3 regions of the Streptomyces sp. NPDC002446 genome follow, and region 3 is predicted to be linked to each of the others. Evidence: riboswitches for the same ligand, from Rfam matches in the RefSeq annotation. Region 3 holds a riboswitch; each other region holds the start of a gene.
The links. Region 3 has a riboswitch for cobalamin ahead of ACWD6P_RS24850 (GHMP family kinase ATP-binding protein). Riboswitches for the same ligand answer to the same signal wherever they lie in the genome.

Region 1 (6,702 bases), on a different contig from region 3:
GCGCATCACCTCGGGGGCGAGGCCGAGGGATTCCATACCGTAGGCGAGTTCGTCCTCGACGGTGTCGGTGACGAAGTGCGCCCGTGGGTCCTGGCCCACGGTGCCGACGACATCGGCGAGTTCGCGCGGCTTGTGGGTGCGGGTGTCGCGGCCGTCGACGGTGACGCGGCCGTGCAGGGTGCCGCCGGTGAAGTGGGGCACGAGTCCGCAGACGGCGTTCAGGACGGTGGACTTGCCGACGCCGGAGGGGCCGATCAGGAGGCACAGTTCGCCCTCGGGGATCGTCAGGTCGATGCCCTGGACGGCGGGCGCCGTGGCGTCGCCGTAGGTGACCGAGACCTGCTCGAACCGGATCACTGGGTCGGCTCCTTCTTGCGCGGATGGGGATCGTCGGAGTGCATGCGGCCCGCAGCACCGCCCTCAACGCGGCCCTCGCCGTGGGCGTCGCCATGACGGCCACCCCGCTCGGCGCCCCGCGGCCCGGCCCGGCGCCGTGCCCCCTCCGACGCCCGTGCCGCCGGCACCGGTGCCACCAGCGCCGGGAGCAGCCCCACCAGCACGGACGCCGCCGGCCAGAGCGGAAGTACGGGAGCCGTGAGAGGGACGGCCGGTGGGTGGAGGGCGGCCGTGGCGTAGGTGTTCGCGCAGATCATCAGGGCGGCCACGGCGATGCCGGAGCCTGCGACGAGCCAGGCCCGCAGGCCCCAGCGTTCGGGCCGGTAGCGGGTGCGCAGGGACCGGCGCCCGCCGAGCCACAGTCCGGCCAGGGCCGCGGCCAGCCCGGCGAGGAGCAGCGGCAGCCCGTAGCCGGCCCCGGTGTCGCCGAGCAGGCCGTAGGTGCCGGCGCAGATGCCGAGCAGACCGCCGAGGGTGAGGGCGGAGGTGGTGTGCCGTACGGCGCGCGGTACGCGCGCGCTGCGGCCGTAGCCGCGGGCGTCCATGGCCGAGGCCAGTGCCACCGAGCGCTCCAGCGCGCCCTCCAGCACCGGCAGGCCGACCTGGAGCAGTGCCTTGACGCCGCGGTCGGGCCGGCCGCGCAGCCGTCGGGCGGCGCGCAGCCGCTGGACGTCGGCGACCAGGTTCGGTGCGAAGGTCATGGCGACGACGACCGCCACGCCCGCCTCGTACAGCGCACCGGGCAGCGACTTCAGCAGCCGCGACGGGTTGGCCAGCGCGTTGGCGGCGCCGATGCAGATGAGGAGGGTGGCCAGCTTCAGCCCGTCGTAGAGCGCGAAGACCATGCCCTCCGCCGTGACCCGGCCGCCGATGCGGACGCCCTTCGCCCAGTCGGGCAGCGGTACTTCGGGCAGTGTCACCAGGGTGTGCGTCCCCGGGATGGGCGAGCCGAGCACGAAGGCGAAGACCAGCCGGATGGCGATCACGACCAGGCCGAGCCTGACGAACGCGCCGTGCGAGCGGGCCCAGGGCGCGTCCGTACGGCGTGCCGCGACGACATAGCCGGCCACTCCCACCAGCAGCCCGAGCAGCAACGGGTTGGTGGTACGGGAGGCCGCGGTGGCCAGGCCGAGCGCCCACAGCCACCAGGCGCCGGCGTGCAGCGCGGTGGTACGGGTCGCCTGCGGGGCGCTCATCCGCGCCGGCGGCGGGCCTGCCATACGGCCGCCGCGCCCAGTACGACGACGGCGCCGCCACCGACGAGCAGCCCGGCGGACGGCCCGCCGTCACCGGAGCCCGCGCTGCCCCCGTCGGCACCCCGCTCGCCGTTCCCTGCCGCGCCCGAAGCCGACGAGCCGGCGGAACCGGCGCCCTTCGACGCGTCCGCCCCCTTCGACCCGTCCTGCTCGCCCGACCCCTCCGAGCCGCTGAGCTGGTCCGCGCACCCCGACTTCGGGTATCCGGCGATGGCGCACAGCAGCGCGTTGGAGTCATAGCGCAGCGGCCGGGCGACCGCGGCCAGCGCCTCGCCCGCCGAGGCGTCCTCGGACACCTGGGCGCACTCCGTGCGGGCCTTCGGCGGCCGATCGCCGCGGGGCGCTTCGGCGGCGGTGCCGAAGTCGATGACGATGCCGATCCGCTTGCGGCCCTCCTTGGCGGGCGTATCGCGGCAGATCGCGTCGAAGTCGGCGGCCGCGCGCGGCTTGCCGGCCGCGGCGGAGTCGGCGCTGACGGTGAAGCGGAACCCCTCGACCGCGCCGTCCGCGGGCCGCGCGGTGCCCGGCCCCTGGGTGGCGTACGCCCAGGAGCCGCCGCTCTTGCCGTCCCAGAAGGACCAGTAGCGGTACTCCTGCGCCTGGGCCGGCCCGGCGGTCAGCCCGGTGACCGTGCCGGCCAGCAGCAGCGTGCCGGCGACCCTGCCCCACCGCATGAGTCGGCTACGCCGCATCAGCCGAATCCGCCGCATGCGCCCCATCAGAGCTCGTTCTTCTTCTTACGGCCGCTCAGCAGGAAGCCGATGCCGGCGCCGACGGCCAGCCCGACGCCGATGACCCACCACACGCTGATGCCGCCGTCGGTCTCCTCGGCGTCCTTGGTGTGCTCCGCCGACGGCTTCGCGGTACCGGCCGGCTTGGGCCCCGTCTTGTTCAGCGCGGCCACCAGGTCGGTGCCCCCGAAGGAGCGCGGGTCGGTGCCGGTGGCGTGCGCGGCGAGCACCAGCTGGGCGTAGGCGGCGGGGCCGCTCTGCTCGGCCCAGTCCGCCGCGTTCTTCTCCAGCCACTGCAGCGGCTTGTGGGCCGCGGCGCCGTGCGCCCCGGCCGCCAGCGCCACCACGGCATCGGCGGTGTTTCCGACATCGGGCTGCTTCTCCTGGCCCGGCATCGCGGAGAGCAGATGCTGCCCGTTCGCCTCCAGCTGGGCGACGAGGTAGGCGGCGCCGCCGTCCGCGGCCTGCTGCGGCTCGGCGGCCTTCGGCTGCTTGCTGTCCTTGCAGGTCAGCGGCTTGACGGGGGTGTCCGCACCCTTGTCGGCCGGCGCCACGACAAAGCCCTTGCCCAGTGCGCCGGTCACGGCGGCCGCGGTGGCGTCCGCGTTCGGCGCCGCGCCCTTGAGCTGGAAGGTGAACGCACCGCGCTCGCCCTCCTTCGGGGCGCAGCCCAGCTGGAAGGTGAGCAGCGCCTCGTAGGGGGTCTTGCCGCCCTTCTTCGAGGTGACCGACTCCGGCTTCTCACCGGCCGCCGTGAGCGCGCCGATGACGACGGAGGTGGAGTTGGCGTCGCTGGCCGAGCCGGCCATCGAGCTCCAGCCACCGTCCTCGTTCTGCACCGACTTCAGCCAGCTCACGGCCTTCTTGACGGTCTCGCCGTGCCCGCCGAGCGCGGCCAGCGCCTGTACGGCGGCGGCCGTCTGGTTGGTGTCCCGCATCGCCTTGGCATCGCAGGGCTTGGCCGGCTCGGCGCGGAAGGCGGTGAACGAGCCGTCCGCACACTGCTGGCCGACCAGCCAGTCCACGGCCGAGGCCGCCGGCCGTACACCGACCGTGTCCTGCGCCAGCAGCGCGAGCGACTGCCGCCACACACCGTCGTACTGCGGGTCCTTGGTGCCGTAGAGCCCGTCGGGCAGCTTCTTGGGGGACGCCGACGGGCCGGCCGCGGGGGTCGCGAACGCGGCCGGGGCCGCGGCCGCGCCCAGCACCGCCGCGGCCGCCAGCGCCATGGCGGCGCGGCGCGCCACCAAGGCGACGGAGTGCGTCGAAGGGGCCTGGGGAGCCATGGGGGCCATCGGGTCGGTGCCTCTCGGGTCGGGTCGCGGCGGTGGTACGCAGCCGCGCTCGGCCGACCGCCGGACGCCGATCCTGCGATCGGGCGCGGTGGCACCGGGCTCAGCTCCGTATACCTCGACGGTGCCGCGCACCGGCCGTCCGCAGCGGCGGCGGTTCCGGTGGCGGGAGCCTTGGTCGTGCCCCACCGGGTGCTCCGGCTCGTACGGCCGTCGGCGTGCTGCCTGGACGGCCGTCCTCACGGTTGCGGGTCAGCGCCGGATTTCCACCGGCTTCCCCCGATCGGGTACGGATGAAGTTGTCCCGGACACCTTAACCGGCGCCCGGCCCGGGCTCGCCCGCGCGTACGGACGGGGGAGGCGGCAGGCGCCCTGCGCGGCCCGTGTGCCGCGCGCCCCCCGGCGCGTCACACCGCCTGGTAGGCCGCCGGGTCGGAGCCCGGTACCCGCTCCGCAACCCCCCGCTTCACCAGGTGGCGCAGATGCGCCTCGGCCTCCGAGAGGGCGATGTTCCGGGAGGCGTAGGGGATCCGTTCCCAGGGGCGGTTCCACTCCATGGCCACGGCGAGCTGCCAGGGGGTGAGCGGTTCGCGGAGCAGTGCTCTCAGTCCGGAGAGCCGCTCTTCGTGGTGAGCGATGAGCTCGCGTACGCGTGCGCCCGCGTCGCTGAAGGCGTGCTGGTGGGCGGGGAGCACCTCGGCGGGGGCGAGCCGGCCGATGCGTTCGAGGGAGGCGAGGTAGTCGCCCAGGGGGTCGGTCTCCGTGGCGTCGTCCGGGTCCTCGTACAGGCCGATGTGCGGGGTGATGCCGGGCAGGAGGTGGTCGCCGGAGAAGAGCCGCCCGAAGCCGCGAGCCCGCCCGCCCGGCCGCCCCTCCTCCGCCGGACGGTTCTCGCCCGCCGGCCGCTCCTCCTCCGCCGGACGGCGACCCGCTCCCGGATGCCTCTCCTCCAGGTGGAGGCACACATGCCCCGGCGTGTGCCCCGGCGTCCAGATGGCGCGCAGCCGGCGCCCCGGCAGGTCGATCAGCTCACCGGGGTCGATCCCACGGTCCGGCAGCGCGGCCCGTTGGCCGGGCACTCCGCGGCCGCCCCCGTTGGCGCGCGCCTCCCGGAGCGGCGCCAGATGGTCCTCCGGTGCGCCCGCCGCCGTCAGCTTGGCGATCAGATAGTCGAGCCACTGGCCCCGCTCGGCCTCGCGGGTGCGCCGGACCACGGCGGTGTCCGCCGCGTGCATCGCGACCCAGGCGCCGGAGGCCTCCCGAACCGCGGCGGAGAGGCCGTGGTGGTCGGGGTGATGGTGGGTGATCACGACGCCGTGGAGGTCGGTGACGGCGAAGCCGCAGGCGGCGACCCCGGCGACCAGGGTGTCCCAGGAGTCCGGGTCGTCCCAGCCGGTGTCGATGAGCACCGGTCCGCGGTCGGTCTCCAGGAGGTGGACGAGGGTGTGGCCGAGCGGGTTGTCCGGGATGGGGACGGCGATGCTCCACACTCCGCCCCGGTGGTCGGTCACCTGCGTGGTCATCCCGGTCCCCTCTCGGTGCGGCCAACACCCGGCGCCTCTCGGCGCGGCAGACCCGGCGCCTCCCGCCTCCCCTCACTATAACTAGAACTCGTTTCAAAGAGCCCTGAAGTCGCCTGCGCCGAACCGTTGTTGGGATTCCGTCCGCGCCGTGGACTCCTCCAGGTGGAACTGGTATCAGTTCCTGATGCGATGGCTCACCTGACGCAGCATCAGCACGCCGCGGCACCGGCACCCCGCACCCGCACCCGCACCGGCACCCCGCACCAGTACTCGGCATCAGAACCCCGCGTCAGGCGTCAGCGCGTACGTACCTCGGACAGGCGGCCCACCCGCAGGAGGCGGCAGCGATGAGCGACCTCGTCGAGCACGGAAAGCTCTACATAGGCGGAGAGTTGGTCGATCCGGCCGGCCGGGACACGATCGAGGTCATCTCGCCGCACACCGAACGGGTCATCGGCCGGGTCCCGCGCGCCTCGCGGGCCGATGTGGACCGCGCGGTGGCCGCGGCCCGTACGTCCTTCGAGTCCGGCGTGTGGGCGAACGCCCCGCTGGCGGACCGGATCGCGGTGGTGACCCGTATCAAGGACGCCTTCGCCGCGCGCAGCGAGGAGATCGCCCGGGTCATCAGCTCCGAGAACGGCACCCCCTACACCTCGGGCGTCATGGTGCAGTCGCTGGCCTCGGTGCTGGCGTGGGACGCGGCGCTGACCGTGGCCCGCGGTCTCGGAGCGGCCGGGGGCCGTCCCGCGGAAGACGGCAGCCCCTTCGAGGAGCGGCGGGCCGGTGTGCTGGGGCCGATCCTCGTACGGCGGGAGCCGGTCGGGGTGGTCGCGGCCGTGGTGCCGTGGAACGTCCCGCAGTTCACCGCCGCCGCCAAGCTCGCGCCGGCCCTGCTGGCGGGCTGCTCGGCGGTGCTGAAGGTGTCGCCGGAGACGCCCCTGGACGCGTATCTCCTCGCCGAGATCGCGACCGAGGCCGGGCTGCCGGAGGGTGTGCTGTCGATCCTGCCGGCGGACCGCGAGGTCAGTGAGTACCTGGTCGGGCACCCGGGCGTGGACAAGGTGTCGTTCACCGGCTCCGTGGCGGCGGGCAGGCGCGTCATGGAGGTCGCGGCCCGCAACCTCAGCCGCGTCACCCTGGAGCTGGGCGGCAAGTCCGCGGCGGTGATCCTGCCGGACGCGGATCTGGACGCGGCGGTGGCCGGCATCGTGCCGTTCGCCTGGATGATCAACGGTCAGGCCTGTGTGGCCCAGACCCGGATCCTCGCACCGCGCAGCCACTACGACGAGATCGCCGAACGGTTCACCGCGGCGGCGTCCTCGCTCACCGTCGGCGACCCGCTGGATCCGGCCACCGAAGTGGGCCCGCTGGTCGCCCGCCGCCAGCAGCAGCGCTCGCTGGACTACATCGCGCTCGGCCAGCAGGAAGGCGCCAAGGTCCTCACCGGCGGCGGCCGGCCCAGGGACCGGGCCACGGGCTGGTATGTCGAGCCGACCCTCTTCGG
Region 2 (6,702 bases), on a different contig from region 3:
GCCCGGCGCACCGCTTCGGGATCGCCGGGGTGCGCACGGTCCGGGAAGGTCCACAGGCCGTAGGTGTGGCGGTCGCCGACCATCTCCAGGACCCGGCCGGCCGCGCCGAGGGCGACCGGGAGCCTGCCGCCGTCGGCCATCGAGGTGGAGGTGTCCATCAGGATCAGCAGCCGGCTGGAGCGCTGCGCCTTGTCGTAGCCGTCCAGCACCCGGGCGACCTGGTCGGCGCCGGCCGTGAAGGGGATGACGGGGGCGGCGAGGTCGGTGTTGGCGCGGCTGCTGCGCAGCGGGGAGTCCCCGGCGGGCGCGGGCTGCTCGCCGTCCTTGCCCGGCACCGCGCGGTAGCCGTGTGCGGTCAGCGTGCGCCGGCCGCCGTCCGGGGCGCGCAGCCAGCCGGCGAAGCGGTCGGCGGCGGCCCGCCGGGGGGTGGCGTCCTCGGCGCCCTGCCAGTCGACCCGGATCAGCGGGTGGTCGAGGGCGGGGACGCCCCGGGGGTAGTAGGCGGCGTAGCGGTCACCGGGGGCCGGCGCGGCGGCCAGGGCGGGACAACTGCCGAGGGCATGGCCGAGGTTGAAGTCGGCGAGGGACTTCTCGGAGACCAGCGGCGCCGAGCGGGCGGCCCGGCCGGCGGCGGGGCGCAGCGAGCACAGCAGCTCGGTGCTGCCCGCGTACTGGCTGCCCGGGGCGGCGAGCCGCTGCTCGGCGCCCTCGGCGAGGGCCGGGTCCGGGGCACCGGACGCGTCGATGTGCGAGCCGTCGTTGGCGAGGTAGAGGCCGATGGTGTGCAGCAGCCCGGTGCCGGAGAGCACCGGACTGGGGCGCAGCAGCCTGAGGTCGCGGTGCGCGCTGTCGGTGCCGGTGAGCAGCTCCTGCCAGGAGGCGCCCACGGGTTCGACGTCGTCCAGCCGTTTGCCGGCCGGGATGCCGACGACCAGCGGACTGTAGGCCACCGGGCCGGTGTTGTGCAGGGCCGCCGGGGATCCGTGCGACGGCATGCCGCGGCGGGCCTGTTCGTAGTCGGCGGTGGATTCGGGGATCCACACATCGGGCTGCGGCCCCGGACGGTGGAGGGGGTCGGTGCCGGGGGAGTCATGCGGTGGCGGGCCGGTGCCCCCGGCCTGGCCCTGCCAGCGGTCGGCGGCGGCGAAGCCCTGGTCGACCTGGTCCTTGGCGGCGGAGTAGACGGTGATCTGGGCGCGCCGGCAGCCGCCGGGCAGATCGCTCTCGCCCTGCAGGGGGCGGGTGTTGAGCTCGGACATCTCATAGCGGAAGGCGGCCTGGCGCAGGGCGGGTTCGGCCTCCGGGGCGGTGAGCAGCCGCAGTTCGAGGGCCGGCGGGCAGTCCGGCAGCGGGCGCACCGCGTTCAGGGTGACCAGTACGCCGGCGGTGAGTGCGAGGACGGTGCCCAGCGCGAGCAGGAGCCGCAGCCGGCGCCGGATGTGCTGGTTGAACCAGCGGCGCAGCCGGACCCGCGGCGGCGTCGGCAGCCGGGCCTCGGGGGTGGCGAAGGACAGGATGACGTCGTCGACGGTGTTCTGCTTCGCGGAGCGGGGCTCCCAGACGTCGCCCATCGGGGTCCGCTCGCCGGCGAGCCGGGTGCGCAGCTCCCGCAGGAGGTCCTCGAAGGTGACGAAACGCCTGCCGGGGATGCCGTGTTCGAGGATCTGCACCATGGCGCGGGTGAAGAGGGTGCCGCCGGCCGGCTCCTCGCCGCTGAAGATGCGGCGGTTGGGCTGGGCGGCCATCAGCAGCGACACGGGTTTGCGCAGGGAGTGGAAGGCCCCGTCGGCGTTGCCGGCGTAGCAGCACTCCAGGACGATCACGATGCGCTCGGCCCGCGCGTGGTCCAGGCAGGAGAGCACCGCGTCCTGCCAGGAGACGGTGGTGTGGCTCTGCCGGGGCACCGAGGCGCCGACCATCAGCTGCAGATCGCCGCCGTCGCTGCCGACCCGGCCGTGGCCGGAGAAGTGCACCAGCAGCAGACCGCGCGCCTCGTCGGCGGCGGTCTTGAGCGCCTGCGCCACCTCCCACGGCTCCACGGGGCGGCAGACGGTGACCTCGTCGGCGGTGAACAGATCGGTGCCGGTCAGCGCGCGCCGGAGCTCGGGGGCGTTGTCCTCCACCGCCGGCAGACCGCTCAGCGCCGCATAGTCGTGGACACCGATGAGCACCGCGCGGTTGATCTTTCCCCGCGCGTCGTATTCGACCATCCGGGTCAGCCCTCGCCGGTGCTGCCGCCCTCATGCGCCGGGCTGCCGGGATCCGGGCGTTCGGTGTCGCCGACCGCGTGCAGCTCGCCGCCCGTGCCGACGTCGACGGCGGGCACCTCGCCCTCGGCCCGCTCCTCCTTGCGGCGCCGCAGCCACTCCCGCAGGGCGATGCCGAGGCCCTTGGCGGCCTCGGCGGCGACCGCACCCACGATCACCAGGATCAGGTCGTCCACGCCCACGGCCATGTCGGCCGGGCCGGGTGCGGCGGCCGGGTCCGTGCCGTCCGCCTCGTGCGCGGGCCGCGGCCGCTGCTCCCACGCGTGTTCCCGACGGGTCAGCCAGGGTTCGCGCTCCAGCCACGCGCGGAGGTCGTCGATGTCCTGCTGCGGATTGTTCGTCCCCGTGATCCTGATGCGGATCTCGTGATGACCGGCGCTCTCCGGCATCCCCCAGCCCCCTTCCGGCGGCCCCTTCGCCGCCGTGCACCCGATAGTGACGTGGGATCAGGTGCGGGGGCAACCGTCTGTGACGCCGTTGCCACCCTGTGGCGTGTGCCACAGCCCCTGCCACGGGGCAGCGTCGCAGGTCAAGGGTGAGTTGACGGGCATTCGCGGGGCGTGGTGGACTGCCGGAGCCAATCGGCGACAGATGAGGAAGTCCGGTGAGAATCCGGCGCGGTCCCGCCACTGTCACCGGGGAGCGTTCCTCCAGCGAAGGCCACGGTCCGCCTCGTGTACGCCGCACCGCGTACACAGGACTGGAAGGCCGGAGGCCACGCCGATCCGGGAGCCAGGAGACTCTTGTCGCCGTCACGTCGAGCCAGGGCGCGGACCCTGAGTGAGGACATACCGCCATGCCCGGCCGCCGTTCGAGAGCCCCACTTCCCGCTGCCGCAGGGCCCCTTCGAGGCCTGACGGCGGGCTGACCCGATGCGCGGCGAACACGCGGGATATGCGTGCGGCGCGGTCCTCGGCTTCCTCGGCGATCTGATCGCGGCGGATCCGCGGCGCGGCCATCCGGTGGCCGCGTTCGGCCGGGCCGCGGGCGCCGTGGAACGCCGGCTGTGGCGCGACCACCGCGGGTACGGTGCGGCGCACGCCGTGCTGTGCGCGGGCGGTGCGGCCGCCGGTGCCGCGCTGGTCCAGCGCGCCGTGGGAGGCCACCGCGGCGCCCGGGTCGCGCTGACCGCGGCGACGGTCTGGGCCGTGCTGGGCGGCACCTCGCTGGGCCGCGAGGCACGGGCCGTCGGCGGTGCGCTCGCGGCGGCGGATCTGGACGTGGCGCGGGAGCGGCTGCCGCATCTGTGCGGTCGCGATCCCCAGGCGCTGGACGGCGGGCAGATGGCCCGCGCGGTGGTGGAGTCGGTCGCCGAGAACACCTCGGACGCGGTGGTGGGCGCCCTGGTGTGGGGCGCGTTGGGCGGTGTGCCCGGTCTCGTGGCGTTCCGCGCCGTCAACACCCTGGACGCGATGGTGGGTCACAAGTCGCCGCGCCACCGCCGCTTCGGCTGGGCCTCGGCCCGGCTCGACGACCTCGCCGGCTGGCCCGGCTCCCGGCTGACCGCCGCACTGACCGTGCTCGCCGGTCCCGACCGGCGCGGCGCGCTGCGGGCCTGGCGGGCGGACGGCGGTGCGCACCCGAGCCCCAACGCGGGCCCGGTGGAGGCGTCGTTCGCGGGTGCTCTGGGCGTACGGCTGGGCGGCACGCTGGCGTACGGCGGGCGGGTCGAGCACCGCCCGGTGCTCAACGGCGGGGCACGGCCGGTCGCGGTGGACGACATCGAGCGGGCGGTGCGGCTCTCGCGCCGGGTGAGTGTGCTGGCGCTGGCGACGACGGTGGCGGGGCGGCTGGCGGTGGGCGCGCTGCGGCGCGGGATCGGGAGGCAACGGTGAGCGGGCGGTTGGCGGGGTCCGGCGGGGGCGTCGGCGGTGGTCTGCTGGTGGCGGGTACGACGTCCGACGCCGGCAAGAGCGTGGTGACGGCGGGGATCTGCCGCTGGCTGGTCCGGCAGGGCGTCAAGGTGGCGCCGTTCAAGGCGCAGAACATGTCGCTGAACTCGTTCGTCACGCGCGAGGGCGCGGAGATCGGCCGGGCCCAGGCGATGCAGGCCGCCGCGGCGCGGATGGAGCCGACCGCGCTGATGAACCCCGTCCTGCTCAAGCCGGGCGGCGACCGCAGCAGTCAGGTGGTGCTGCTGGGCAAGCCGGTCGGTGAGCTCAGTGCCCGCGGCTACCACGCCGGGCGCCAGGAGCAGTTGCTGGGTACCGTCACCGACTGCCTGGCCGAGCTGCGGCGGACGCACGACGCGGTGATCTGCGAGGGCGCCGGCAGCCCCGCCGAGATCAATCTGCGGCGCACCGACATCGTGAACATGGGCATCGCCAGGGCAGCCCGGATCCCGGTCGTCGTGGTCGGGGACATCGACCGCGGCGGGGTGTTCGCCTCCTTCTTCGGCACCACCGCACTGCTGTCGAAGGAGGACCAGGCGCTGGTCGCGGGGTACCTCGTCAACAAGTTCCGGGGCGATGTGACGCTGCTGGAGCCGGGGCTGGAGATGCTGCGCGGCCTCACCGGCCGGCCGGCGCTGGGCGTCCTGCCGTTCGCGCACGGGCTCGGCATCGACGAGGAGGACGGCCTGCGGGTGTCGCTGCGCGGCGCGGTGCGCGAGAGCGTGGTGGCGCCCCCGCACGGCGCGGACGTGCTGCGGGTGGCGGTCTGCGCCGTACCGCTGATGTCGAACTTCACGGACGTGGACGCGCTGGCCGCCGAACCGGGCGTGGTGGTGCGGTTCGTGGACCGCGCCGAGGAGCTGGCCGACGCGGACCTGGTGGTGCTGCCGGGGACGCGGGGCACCGTACGGGCGCTGCAGTGGCTGCGCGAGCGGGGCCTTGCGGACGCGATCGCCCGGCGGGCCGCCGAGGGCCGCCCGGTGCTGGGCATCTGCGGCGGCTTCCAGATGCTCGGCGAGCGCATCGAGGACGAGGTCGAGTCGAAGGCGGGCACGGTCGACGGGCTGGGTCTGCTGCCGGTACGGGTGCGCTTCGCGGCGGACAAGACGCTCGCGCGGCCGGTCGGCGAGGCGCTCGGCGAGCCGGTGGAGGGGTACGAGATCCACCACGGCGTGGCCGAAGTGACTGGTGGCGAAGAGGAGTTCCTGGACGGCTGCCGCGTCGGCTCCGTATGGGGCACGCACTGGCACGGCTCGCTGGAGAGCGACGGCTTCCGCCGGGCGTTCCTGCGGCGGGTGGCGGCGGACGCGGGCCGCGCGTTCGTCCCCGCGCCGGACACCCGGTTCGCGGCGCTGCGCGAGGAGCAGCTGGACCGGCTGGGCGATCTGATCGAGGAGCACGCGGACACGGACGCGTTGTGGCGGCTGATCGAGAAGGGGGTGCCGGAGGGGCTGCCGTTCGTGCCTCCGGGGGCGCCATGAGGGGTACGCAAGGGACGGATCCGGCCGGCGACGTGGAGGATGACAAGGCATGACAACGGCGCACAACACGACCCCGCAGTACCCCTTCACCGCGGTCGTCGGAATGGACGATCTGCGCCTGGCGCTGCTGCTGAACGCGGTGAGCCCCGCGGTCGGCGGCGTGCTGGTGCGCGGCGAGAAGGGCACCGCCAAGTCCACCGCGGTCCGCGCGCTGTCGGCGCTGATGCCGTCCGTCGACGTGATCGGCGGCTGCCGCTTCGCCTGCGCGCCCGCGGCCCCCGACCCCGGGTGCCCCGACGGGCCGCACGGGCCGGGTGCCGCCGAGGAGCGCCCGACGCGGATGGTCGAGCTGCCCGTCGGCGCCTCCGAGGACCGCCTGGTCGGCGCGCTGGACATCGAGCGGGCGCTCTCGGAGGGCGTGAAGGCCTTCGAACCGGGGCTGCTTGCCGATGCCCACCGCGGCATCCTCTACGTGGACGAGGTCAATCTCCTCCACGACCACCTGGTGGACCTGCTGCTGGACGCCGCCGCCATGGGTTCCTCGTACGTCGAGCGCGAGGGGGTCTCCGTACGGCACGCGGCCCGGTTCCTGCTCGTCGGTACCATGAACCCCGAAGAGGGCGAGCTGCGGCCGCAGCTGCTGGACCGGTTCGGGCTCACGGTCGAGGTCGCGGCCTCCCGGGAGCCCGATCAGCGGGTCGAGGTCGTTCGGCGGCGGCTGGCGTACGACGCCGACCCGGCCGGCTTCGCGGCGCGCTGGGCGGCCGAGGAGGAGGGGCTGCGCGGGCGCATCGCCGCCGCGCGGGAGCTGCTGCCGAGCGTGGTGCTGGGGGACGCGGCGCTCCGTCAGATCGCCGCGACCTGCGCCGCGTTCGAGGTCGACGGGATGCGCGCGGACATCGTGATGGCGCGCACCGCCACCGCGCTGGCCGCGTGGGCGGGACGTACGGACGTCCTGGAGGAGGACGTCCGGCAGGCGGCGCTGCTGGCGCTGCCGCACCGCCGTCGCCGCAACCCCTTCGACGCCCCCGGCCTGGACGAGGACAAACTCGACCAGACGCT
Region 3 (6,702 bases):
CGCCCACGTCACGCTCGGCAAGACCGCGATCCGCTCCCAGGACCGCGCCGGGTTCGTCGTCAACGCCCTGCTCGTCCCCTACCTGCTGTCGGCGATCCGGATGGCGGAGTCGGGTTTCGCCACCCCCTCCGACATCGACACCGGCATGCGACTCGGCTGCGCCCACCCCATGGGCCCGCTCCGCCTCGCCGACCTGATCGGCCTGGACACCGTCACCGCCATCGCCGACTCCCTCTACGACGAGTACAAGGAGCCGCTCTACGCCCCTCCCCCACTACTCCAGCGGATGGTCGAGGCGGGGCGGCTGGGGCGGAAGTCGGGGGCGGGGTTCTACTCGTACTGACGAGTGCGGCGATGCCGCCAAGTGGCCCGGAGGGCGCGCCTCGCACGTGCCCTCCCGCCGCTCGTCCCGGAATTCCCCTTGGCGACTATGGCGTGCGTCACATGTGAGGGGTTGAGTCCGGCTCCGGCGCGTTACGTACCCACGTCTGACGACCACGAGAAGGACGCAGATCACGAGAGGGACGCACAGTTGACGAGCCTGTCATGACTCCGGGCCGAGGGTGCCGTGCAGTACGGGCTGCGATCTTCGCGGCCGCCTGCGTGCTGCTCGCGGCCCTCGGCCATCACCTCATGTCGGGAACGGCCGTCCCCTGGTGGGCCATGGCCGCCGCATTCGCCGCGACAGCCGCAGCCGCCTGGGTCCTCGCCGCCCGGGAGCGCGGCGTCCTCGTCGTCACCTCGGCGGCCGTCGCGGCACAGGCGGCGCTGCATTACGGCTTCTCGCTGGCCCAGGCACCACCCGGTGCGGCGGAGACGGCCATGCCCGTCCCGCCGGACCAGGCGCACCACGTCATCCACACCCTCGCGCACGCGAGCCACGGCACAGGTGGCATGCCTCCGTTCGGGATGCCGGCCGCCCACCTCCTGGCCGCGCTGCTGTGCGGCCTCTGGCTCGCCCACGGAGAGCAGGCCGCCTTCCGCATCCTGCGGGCCGTCGCCGGCCGGCTGGTCGCGCCGCTGCGTCTGCTGGCCCGCCTCGCCGTTCCGCCGCACCGGCCACGCATCCGCGTCCGCCGTGCCCGCCAGGTCCGCGTCCCGCGTCGGCTTCTGCTCGTGTACGCGCTCACCCTGCGGGGTCCGCCATCGGGGATCGCTGCCGTCTGACGGCTGTTCCCCGATCGCGCGCCGGCTTCTGCCGCGCGCTTCGGGCATCGGTCGCCCGTGTTCGGGCGGCCGTACCCCTCCCCCGGCACCGCCCCGGAGCGGCGCCGGATCCGGATGTCGGATCCCAGAAGGACACCACGCGATGCCCCCTGCCCTGCCCCCACGCCCCACGACCGTCCACCGGCAGCGCTCACGCCGCTCACACGATGCCGATGAACCAGTGACCCAGCTGGCGCTCGCGGCCCGCGACGGATCCCCCGACGCCGTCGATCGCTTCGTACGCGCCCTGCACCGCGACGTCTGGCGCTATGTGGCCCACCTCAGCGCCGACCCCCAGGCCGCCGACGACCTCACCCAGGAGACCTTTCTGCGCGCGCTCGGGAGCCTCCAGCACTTCAAAGGCCTTTCCTCCGCGCGCACTTGGCTGCTTTCGATTGCCCGACGCACCGTTGCGGACAGCCTCCGTCGCGCTGCCGCGCGCCCGCAGGTGTCGGGCCGAGAGGACTGGCAGTCCGCCGCCGAAGGCATCCAACCCCGCCACCTGCCCGGCTTCGAGGACGGCATAGCGCTCGCCGAACTCCTGGCCGCGATTCCGGCTGTACGCCGCGAAGCCTTCGTACTCACCCAACTCCTGGGCCTGCCCTATGCCGAAGCGGCCGCAGTCATCAACTGCCCCATCGGAACCGTCCGTTCGCGGGTGGCCCGCGCCCGGTCCACGCTGATCGAACTGCTGAGGGACGCCGAGACGCCCACCGCTCCGGACCAGAGCCTCAGCGCCCCTCGTCATCGCCACCGCACAGCCCCAAACCTCACACCGCGTCACCCGCAACAACAAGACAACGCCCGAGGCCACTCTGTTGCGGTGGGGGCGGGCGCCTCTACTCTGATGCGCGCAGTCGGTTCGCGCCCCGGGTCCGGTGGTGCGTCGTAAGAGGGAACCCGGTGGAAATCCGGGACTGTCCCGCAGCGGTGAGTGGGAACGAACGCCGTCAACGGCACTGGCCCCGTCCGGGGTCCGGGAAGCGACGGTCATTAGGTGTCGCCGGGAGGACCGGCCGATGCGCCCACGAGTCCGAAGACCTGCCACTGCGCGCGCGTGGGAAAGCACGCGGTGTTCACGGTGACCTCGAGGGCTGGGTCGGCGGTGCGGGCGGACGAAGGCGCGTACGGCGCGGCCGCCCTCTCACTCACCGGCCGTTCCTCGGGGCCGGGCGACGAGGGAGGACGTGTTCGTGACCGAGGCACACCGCGTCTGGGGCGGCCGCCGGTCCGCCCGGCCAGGGCCGTCGTACGGTGGCCGATGCTGAAGCCGGCCGGAAGGACCCCGGCACCGACCGCTTCGGGCGTCTGCCAAGGCACTCTGGGTGAGCTCTACCAAGGGCCGCTGTGGTCCGGCGCCGAGCCGGACATCGCCCTCGTGTCCTTTCCCGTGGACCGCCACTCCTGGGTGTACTTCACGCACGGCACCGAGCCACGGAATCCGCTGCCTCTCGGTAGGAAGGCGACGACGGCCGCGCACCTCTTCCTGCGGCACTTCGGGCTGACGCTGCCACCGGGGCGCTGGAGCACCCACTCGGACCTGCGGGTCGGGGTGGGCATGGCGAGTTCGACGGCGGACGTCGTGGCGACGCTGCGCTGTCTGTTCCGCGTCTTCTCCCTGCCGTACGACGCTGACGTCGTCACCGGCATTCTGTCGGCGATAGAGCGCGCCGACAGTGTCTTCCTCGACGAGTTCGCGCTCTACCTCAGCGGCCGGCACCGTGTCGTACGGGCCCTGGGCACCGGTATCGGCTTCCACACCGCCTTCGTCACGGAGCCGGGCACGGTGGACACCGCCGCGGTCACCCCGCTGCTGCTGCACCACTACCGGCGGCATGCCGCGGAGTACGAGCGGTGCCTGACCGACCTCCTCAAGGGCTTCGCCTCCGGTGACCCGGCGGCGGTGGCCCGGGCGGCGACCTTCAGCGCCGTGCTGTCCCAGGAGGTGCTGCCCAAGCACGCCTTCGAAGCCGTACTGGCTCACCGTGAGGAGTTCGGGGCGGACGGAGTCTTCGTCGCCCACACCGGCTCCCTCATCGGCTACCTCTTCTCCCGCCGGCCTGCGCCGTGTGTGAAGGACGAACTGTCCGCCCTCTTCCACTCGCTCGGCCACCAGTGCTCTTTCGCCCAAGGAGGCTACGGGTGATACACGCCCACATCGCCGACGCCCTGAAACTACCCGCCCTCGTCCGGCTGACGGACGGCATGGTCCTGCTCCGGTTCGAGTCGATGAAGATCTACTCGGCGCTCGCCGCCGTCCGGCATCTGCTGGACCGGGGCACGATCCGTCCCGGACAGACCCTGATCGACAGTTCCAGCGGCATCTACGCCTATGCCCTGGCGCTGGCCTGCCACCGTTACGACCTGCGGTGTCACATCGTGGCCTCCACCACGGTGGACGCCACGACGCTGGCCCAGCTGGAGATCTTCGGCGCCACGGTCGAGCAGGTCGAACCCTCGCAGAACCTCCGACTCGACCAGGAGTTACGGGTGCACAGGGTGCGGGAGATCCTCGCCGAGCGGCCCGGCGTCCACTGGATGCGCCAGTACCACGACGACGTGCACTATCTGGGCTACCGGGACGTCGCGGACCTCGTGGCCGCGACGGTGCCCGACCGCCCGCTGACCGTCGTCGGCGGAGTCGGGTCCGGGGCCTCAACCGGCGGGCTCGTGGAGCACCTGCGCCGCCGCGCCCCCTCCGTCCGGCTGGTGGGGGTGCAGCCGTTCGGCAGCGTCACCTTCGGCAGTCAGGACCACCACGACCCGGAGGCGATCATCGCCGGCATCGGCTCCTCCATCGTCTTCGACAACGTCCGCCATCACCTCTACGACGCCGTGCACTGGATGGACTTCGCCCACGCCATGTCCGGCACGATCGCCCTGCTGCGCGAGCACGCCGTCTTCGCCGGACTGTCCACCGGCGCCGCGTACCTGACCGCCGCCTACGAAGCGCGCCACCACCCCGACCAGCTCCATCTCGTGATCGGCGCCGACACCGGACACCGCTATGTGGAACGTGTCTACGCCCGGCACCGGGAGGCCGCGGACCCCACCGCGCTCAAACCGGTCGAGGTCGGCAGCCCCGAGGAGATGTCCATGCCCTGGTCCACGATGGCGTGGGACCGCGCGCCCTGGCCGTCGCACCCGAAGGAGGCGGCCGCATGACGGTGGTCTGTCTGGAATCACTCACCTTCGGGCTGGGCCGCCTCGTGCGCGCCGCCTACCTGCTGGGCGAACGGCTGCGGCTGCTGACCCGCGACCCGTCCTACTACGCCTACGAGTTGGCGCGTCTCCCCCCGGACGCCGTCGAGGTGGTGGAGACCGAGACCTTCGACACGGAGCGGGTGGCGGAGCTGCTCGGCCGGACCCCGGATCTGCGGGGTCTGATCAGCTCCACCGACACCTGGATGCCGGTCGGCGCGGAACTGACCGCCCGCTTCGGCCTGCCCGGCCTCGATCCGGCGGTGCTGCGGCTGACCCGCGACAAGGCCGCCGTCCGCGACCGCCTGTTCGGGGCCGGGCTGACGCGTGCCCGCGCGGCCGAGGCCGATGCGCGGGACAGCGGCGCCGCCGCGCTGCTGGTGAAGGAAGTGGGCCTGCCCTCGATCCTCAAGGACAGCGCGGGCACGGGCAGCCAGAACGTCTGGCTGGTCCGGGACGAGCGGGAGCTGGACGCGGCGCTGCGTGCGGCCGCCGGGCGGCAGTTGAAGGGCCGGCTGTTCGCCGAGCCGTACTTCTCGGGTCCCGTGTACAGCGCCGAGACCCTCACCTGGGCGGGACGGACCCGGCTGCTGGGCGTCTCCAGCCGGCTGATGTCGCCGGAGCCGCGCTTCCGGGAGGAGGTCACCGCGTTCCCCGTCGCCTTCCCGCAGGAGCGCCAGGTGGCGCTGGAGCGGTGGCTCGGCGACGTGCTCGCGGCCATCGGGTACACCGACCGTTTCGCCCACATCGAGTTCGCCCTGACCACGGCGGGTCCGGAGGTGGTGGAGATCAACCCGCGGATCGGGGGTGCGCTGGTCGGCGAGGGGCTGTGCCGGGCGCTCGGCGTCAATGTGTACGAGGCGATGGTGGAGGCCTCGCTGGGCCGCCGTCCCGGGCTGATGGACGCGGAGCTGCCCGGTGGGCCGGCCGTCGCCTTCGTCCTGGGTTATCCGCGGCAACCGGGGGTGTTCACCGGCGTCACCGGGCTCGACCGGCTGCCGGACATGCCCGGCTCCCCGGCCTGGTACCCGATCAAGCGGACCGGCGACGCCATCGAGCACCTGGACGACAGCCGCGGCTATGCGGGCATCGTCTACGCGGAGGCCGAGACGGCCGAGCTGGCCACGCATCACGCCGTGGCGGCCGCCAACGCCGTACGGGTGCTCACGGAACCCTTCCGGCGGACGGTGGCCCACCGGACCTCCCATGGGTAGGCGCCCCGCGGGCCCTCGCGCCCTGCGGACCGCGCTGTCCACACTGAGCGGTCCCTTGCGCTTCCTGCTCGTCAGCTCCTTCCTCATTCCGCTCGGCAGCTTCATGGTGCTGCCGTTCATGTCGGTGTTCCTGCACGAACGGCTCGGGATGGGGCTCGGTGCGGTCGGGGTCGTCCTCGCGTTGGCGTCCCTGGTGCAGTTCTCGGGCGGTGTCTTCGGCGGCGCGCTGGCCGAACGTGTCGGGCTGCGACGCACCATGGTGTGGGCGCTGGCCGTGCGCACGGCCGGGTTCGTGGGGTTCCTGCTGGCCCTGCGGTGGCCGCCGATGGCCGTCGCGGCGCTGATCCTCACCTGCTGCGGCGCAGCGCTGTACCTGCCGGCCAACAAGGCGTACTTGGTGCACGGCGTGGACGAGGAGCGCCGGCCCGCGTTCCTGTCGGCGGGCAATGCGGCGCTGAACGCGGGCATGGCGGTGGGCCCGCTGATCGCCGGGCCGTTCGTGCTGTCATCGCCAGGGCCGCTGTTCCTCGCCGTCACGGCGCTGTTCGCCGCGGTCACACTGGGCCATGCCCGGCTGCCCGCGACCGGCCGGGAACGATCCGGTGACGCGCATGCCTCCGGGCAGGGGCTGCTGACCGGAGTCGCCGTCCTGCCCTTCGCCGCCAACGGCCTGGCGTTCTACCTCTACTTCTACTTCCAGCACTACCTGGCGGTGTACGCCGTGGAGCGGGCCTCCAGCGAGTTCTACAGCCTTGTGCTCCTGACGTGCTTCGTCCTGGTCATCGTCGTCCAGCCGCTGGCTTCCGGCGCGATCCGGCGGATGAGCTACCCGCTCGCCCTGGCGGCGGGCTTCGCGGGGCTGGCCGCCGGTACGGCGGTCCTGGCGGCCGGCACCAGGACGGCCCTCCTGGTGGGCGGAGTGCTGATCACGCTGGGCGACATCGTGCTGTTCCTCAAGAACGACCTGGAGGCGCTGCGCCGCAGCCCGCGCTCCGACGCGGTGGTCTTCGGACAGCAGCGGCTCGCCGCGGGTCTGGGCGCCTGCGCCAGCGGCGTGCTGGGCGGGCAGCTGTACGGACTC

Region 1: linked by a shared signal. The riboswitch ahead of ACWD6P_RS19080 (prenyltransferase/squalene oxidase repeat-containing protein) and the one ahead of ACWD6P_RS24850 (GHMP family kinase ATP-binding protein) in region 3 are both predicted to bind cobalamin.
Region 2: linked by a shared signal. The riboswitch ahead of ACWD6P_RS29220 (cobalamin biosynthesis protein) and the one ahead of ACWD6P_RS24850 (GHMP family kinase ATP-binding protein) in region 3 are both predicted to bind cobalamin.

What each region holds. Positions count from the first base shown of each region.
Region 1 is NZ_JBSFYC010000031.1:9,938-16,639, forward strand. Features, by position in the region: gene ACWD6P_RS19065 (ABC transporter ATP-binding protein) at 1-357, opposite strand, end outside; gene ACWD6P_RS19070 (energy-coupling factor transporter transmembrane component T) at 354-1,616, opposite strand; gene ACWD6P_RS19075 (SCO2322 family protein) at 1,589-2,326, opposite strand; gene ACWD6P_RS19080 (prenyltransferase/squalene oxidase repeat-containing protein) at 2,371-3,678, opposite strand; cobalamin riboswitch at 3,846-3,993, opposite strand; gene ACWD6P_RS19085 (MBL fold metallo-hydrolase) at 4,083-5,198, opposite strand; gene ACWD6P_RS19090 (aldehyde dehydrogenase) at 5,546-6,702, shown strand, end outside.
Region 2 is NZ_JBSFYC010000066.1:30,511-37,212, reverse strand. Features, by position in the region: gene ACWD6P_RS29230 (caspase family protein) at 1-2,210, opposite strand, end outside; gene ACWD6P_RS29225 (hypothetical protein) at 2,216-2,656, opposite strand; cobalamin riboswitch at 2,861-3,010, shown strand; gene ACWD6P_RS29220 (cobalamin biosynthesis protein) at 3,140-4,102, shown strand; gene ACWD6P_RS29215 (cobyric acid synthase) at 4,099-5,640, shown strand; gene ACWD6P_RS29210 (putative cobaltochelatase) at 5,690-6,702, shown strand, end outside.
Region 3 is NZ_JBSFYC010000048.1:37,704-44,405, forward strand. Features, by position in the region: gene ACWD6P_RS24835 (3-hydroxybutyryl-CoA dehydrogenase) at 1-343, shown strand, start outside; gene ACWD6P_RS24840 (hypothetical protein) at 547-1,167, shown strand; partial or broken gene ACWD6P_RS24845 (sigma-70 family RNA polymerase sigma factor) at 1,310-1,945, shown strand; cobalamin riboswitch at 2,047-2,269, shown strand; gene ACWD6P_RS24850 (GHMP family kinase ATP-binding protein) at 2,468-3,352, shown strand; gene ACWD6P_RS24855 (cysteine synthase family protein) at 3,349-4,371, shown strand; gene ACWD6P_RS24860 (ATP-grasp domain-containing protein) at 4,368-5,621, shown strand; gene ACWD6P_RS24865 (MFS transporter) at 5,614-6,702, shown strand, end outside.